DNA from 2 places in the Brenneria populi genome. Region 1 is predicted to be linked to the other one. Evidence: riboswitches for the same ligand, from Rfam matches in the RefSeq annotation. Region 1 holds a riboswitch; the other holds the start of a gene.
The links. Region 1 has a riboswitch for thiamine pyrophosphate ahead of thiC (phosphomethylpyrimidine synthase ThiC). Riboswitches for the same ligand answer to the same signal wherever they lie in the genome.
Positions count from the first base shown of each region.

Region 2: it holds a riboswitch for thiamine pyrophosphate, as region 1 does, so the genes downstream of both, thiB (thiamine ABC transporter substrate binding subunit) here and thiC (phosphomethylpyrimidine synthase ThiC) in region 1, are expected to answer to the same signal.

Region 1 covers NZ_JAYWTM010000045.1:7,842-10,024, forward strand. The annotation lists gene nudC (NAD(+) diphosphatase) at 1-39, opposite strand, end outside; gene rsd (sigma D regulator) at 146-613, shown strand; TPP riboswitch at 739-881, shown strand; gene thiC (phosphomethylpyrimidine synthase ThiC) at 976-2,183, shown strand, end outside.
Region 2 covers NZ_JAYWTM010000015.1:54,230-56,412, reverse strand. The annotation lists gene thiB (thiamine ABC transporter substrate binding subunit) at 1-823, opposite strand, end outside; TPP riboswitch at 918-1,035, opposite strand; gene sgrR (HTH-type transcriptional regulator SgrR) at 1,078-2,183, opposite strand, start outside.

The DNA of each region.
Region 1 (2,183 bases):
CCACCATCCCGTTTCGTCACCTGTTAACGTCTGTTCCATAATATCTACGATTGCTCCTCTGTCGCTGCACCGGTTCTTTACCATTACGCATGATTTAGCTAACGTGCATAACCAACGGCTATTTTTATCATTCCCGGAGCTAATAATGCTAAACCAGTTACAAAGCCTGACTGAACTTGTCGGTGGCAATAATGCGTTAATCGACCAGTGGCTACAAGCGCGTAAACAGCTCCTGATTGCTTATTACCATCTGGTTGGCATCAAGCCCAACAAGGGCGCCTATTCGCGCCTTGATGAAACGGCGCTGGATGATTTTCATCATCATCTGGTGGATTATCTTTCCGCCGGCCACTTTCATGCCTATGAACGAATATTGCAAGAGGCCGCCTCCCTGAGCGAACGCACGCTGTCGCAGTCTGCAAAGATTGATTTCGCTTTACAAAACAACACGCAGCAGCTTATGGATTTTTATGACGGCCACCTGGCGGCCTCCATCGATCATGATAACTGTATGGCGTTCCAACAGGCGCTCTCCAGCATCGGCGAAACGCTGGAAGAACGTTTTACCCTGGAAGATAAAATGATCCGGCTGGTTTGCGCCAGCCCGCGCTGAGCGCAAGGATAAATCCGGCTGCCGCCGGAATGCGGCATTTCTTCACAGATAGGCCGCACGCCCTTTGACATGTCCCGGCTGTCGGCCTACAGTGTCACCGTTGTAATCAGCCCGCTAATCGTGGGGCTATCTTGTCGGAGTGCCTAGCGCGTTTCCGTTCCTTGCTCCATGGGCAAGCGATGAAAACGCACGGGCTGAGACCGTTAATTCGGGATCCGCGGAACCTGATCGGGTTAATACCCGCGAAGGGAACAAGAGTAATTTGCCGGACTCACACCTTATCGCCCCGGCATACCCAGCGTTATTACTCCCTCCGAACTCCAGACAAGCAATTTTTCCTTTACCGATAACAGGAACTTGCTATGTCTACAAAAACATCTTCTCGACCGCCCAAGACCAACCGCCGCGACCAGCGCGCCGCCGCCCAGAAATTTATCGACACGCTACGGGGAACGGCGTTTCCCAACTCCCAGCGCATTTACCTCGCCGGCCCGCGTGAGGATATCCGCGTCCCCATGCGCGAAATAGCGCTTAGCCCGACGCTGATCGGCGGCAGTAAGGATAATCCGCAGTACGTCGCCAATGAGCCGATCCCGGTTTACGACACCGCCGGGCCGTACGGCGATCCGTCCCTTTGCCCGGATGTGCGTATTGGGTTAAATCGGATAAGGGCGGGGTGGATTGACGAACGCGACGACACGGAAACGCTGTCCGGCGTCAGCTCCGATTTCACCCAACAGCGCCTGGCCGATGCCGGCCTCGACCATCTTCGTTTCGAACATTTACCCCGCCCGCGCCGCGCCAAAGCGGGAAAATGCGTGACCCAGCTGCACTACGCCCGCCGGGGCGTCGTCACGCCGGAAATGGAGTTCATCGCCATACGCGAAAACATGGGACGCGAACGCATCCGCGGCGAGGTGCTGCGCCAGCAGCACCTCGGCCAGAGCTTCGGCGCCAACCTGCCGGAAAACATCACCCCGGAGTTTGTCCGTCAGGAAGTCGCCGCCGGCCGCGCCATCATTCCATCCAATATTAACCACCCCGAATCCGAACCAATGATTATCGGCCGCAATTTTCTGGTGAAGGTGAACGCCAATATCGGGAATTCCGCCGTGACCTCCTCCATCGAAGAAGAGGTGGAAAAGCTGGTGTGGTCCACCCGCTGGGGCGCGGACACCGTTATGGATCTCTCCACCGGACGCTACATTCATGAAACCCGTGAATGGATCCTGCGCAACAGCCCGGTGCCGATCGGCACGGTTCCCATTTATCAGGCGCTGGAAAAAGTGAACGGCGTGGCGGAAAACCTGAACTGGGAAATGTTCCGCGACACGCTGCTGGAGCAGGCTGAGCAGGGCGTCGACTATTTCACCATCCACGCCGGCGTACTGCTGCGCTACGTGCCGATGACCGCCAAACGGCTGACCGGCATCGTCTCGCGCGGCGGCTCCATCATGGCGAAGTGGTGCCTGTCGCACCACAAAGAGAGCTTCCTGTATGAACATTTTCGCGATATCTGTGAAATCTGCGCCGCCTATGACGTGACCCTATCGTTAGGCGACGGCCTGCG
Region 2 (2,183 bases), on a different contig from region 1:
GCTGGAACGCCGGGGTCAGGATAAACTGCATGAAACGATGGGCCAGCTCCGGGTTCTTGCTGGCGGCAAGCTGTCCGGCGATCTCGATTTGCAGGTAATGCCCTTCGCTGAAGTTTGCCGCCGCGTAGTTGTTTTTCTTCTCTTCAATGATGTGGTAGGCGGGAGAGGTGGTATAGCTGAGCACCAGATCGGCTTCGCCCTTCAGGAACAGCCCATAGGCTTCGCTCCAGCCTTTGGTGACGGTCACCGTTTTTTTCGCCAGCTTTTGCCATGCCTGCGGGGCTTCATCGCCGTACACTTTCTGCATCCACAGCAGCAGACCTAACCCCGGGGTGCTGGTGCGCGGGTCCTGGTAGATCACTTTCCACTGTTCGGGGCTATCCACCAGTTCATGCAGGCTCTTCGGCGGATTCTTCAACCGATTCTTATCGTAGACGAAGGCGAAGTAGCCGTAGTCGTAGGGAATAAAAGTGGTATTGTCCCAGCCGCCGGGAACATCAACGACGGCTCCGGTATCCAGATTGTGTTTGGCGAACAGGCCGGTCTGTTGCGCCGCCTGCAGCAGGTTATTATCCAGCCCCAGGATAATATCCGCCTTGCTGTTTTTTCCTTCCATGCGCAGCCGGTTCAGCAGCGAGGCGCCATCTTCCAGAGCGACGAAATTCAGCTCGCACGCGCACTCTTTTTCAAAGGCGGTTTTAATCACCGGGCCGGGGCCCCACTCGGAAGCGAAAGAGTCATAGGTGTAGACCGTCAGCGCCGGCTTGGCGAACGATGCGGCCGATGCCGTCAGCAACAGGGCGGGGAGGATTTTTTTCCATATGGAGGTGGAACGCGGCGACCGCGCCGGTTTGGATAAAGCGATATGTAACACTTTGCACTCCTGTCGTCATAGGGTGGCAAAGGTCTTTGAGTTAGCGACGAGCACTCCCAAATCCCTTCGCCGGTATTAACCGGATCAGGTTCGACGGGTATTTTCTCAGCGAAAACCGCGCCGCGCCGGCGCCAACGTTTTCCGCACCCCGTTGAGAACGCACCATTGTAAAGAGTTATGGTGAGCAGCGAAAGCCGGGACGTTCAGTTTTCCGGCGGCGCGAACCAGGCGGATTTAAAGTCAAACCATCCCAGGGTATTCATGCGGATGCCGCGCATGCTGCGCTGCCCCTGAAGCTGCAGCCAATTGTGAAACAGCGGATGCAGCTGATCGTTGCCGACCAGCTTTTCCCCCCATTCGGCCACCGACAGCGTCTTGCCGCGCCACAGGGCGGCGTCCCCGGGCAGATCTTCATTCAGGCAGTGCTGTACCAGCGGCTGCTCGTAAAGGAGGGCGAACAGCGAGAACTCCAGCGGCAGATAACAGTTGTTGCTGCTTAGCCAGATATCGCTTTGCGCCTCGCCGCGATACCACGCTTCGTAGCTTACCGTCTGTATATCGAGCCGCACGCCCTGCTCCTCCAGCACCTTTTTCATCAGATCGCCGATAACCCGGTATTCAGGATGCTCGCGGTAGAGGGTCAGGGTAAGCCGCTGTAAATCTTCGGGCTTTTGCTGCGCATCGACGGGATTGCGGTGATGCCAGCGCGGGAGCAGGCCGTAAGCCGGCGACCAGTCGCGCTGGCGGGACATATCCGCATGGCGCAGCAGGGCTATCGGGTTGAGCGTGCGGCACAGCCAGCGGCGCACCGCCGGTTGACTGGCCTGCGCCGAACGCATATCGAAAAGAAGGAAATAACAGCCTTCCTCCATACGGCTTTCCAACTGGTTATGAGACGAGTCGTCCGATTCCAGATGCAGAGAGCAGGGATAGATCTCGGTGGCGTCGGGAATAACCCAGATATTGACTTCGTCAATCAGCGCGCGATAGCCGAAATAGTCATCGAACGCTTTGATCTTCAGCTGGTTATCGTTATTGCGCACTACCGCGTAAGGGCCGGTTCCGATAGGGCGGCGGGCGAAATCAGGCAGGGTGCGCCACTCCTCCGGCAAAATCATCGCCGAAACGCTGCCGAGCAGCCACGGCAGCCAGTCGTCGGGGCTGGTCAGCCGAACGTCAATCACGAACGGCATAGGGGAGGTCACCTGGTCGATATGTGAAAATAGCGGGGAGTCGGTAAGCCGGGTCAGCGAACTGATGACATCCGCCATGGTGAGTTCCCGTCCGTGGTGGAAACGGATGGAAGGGC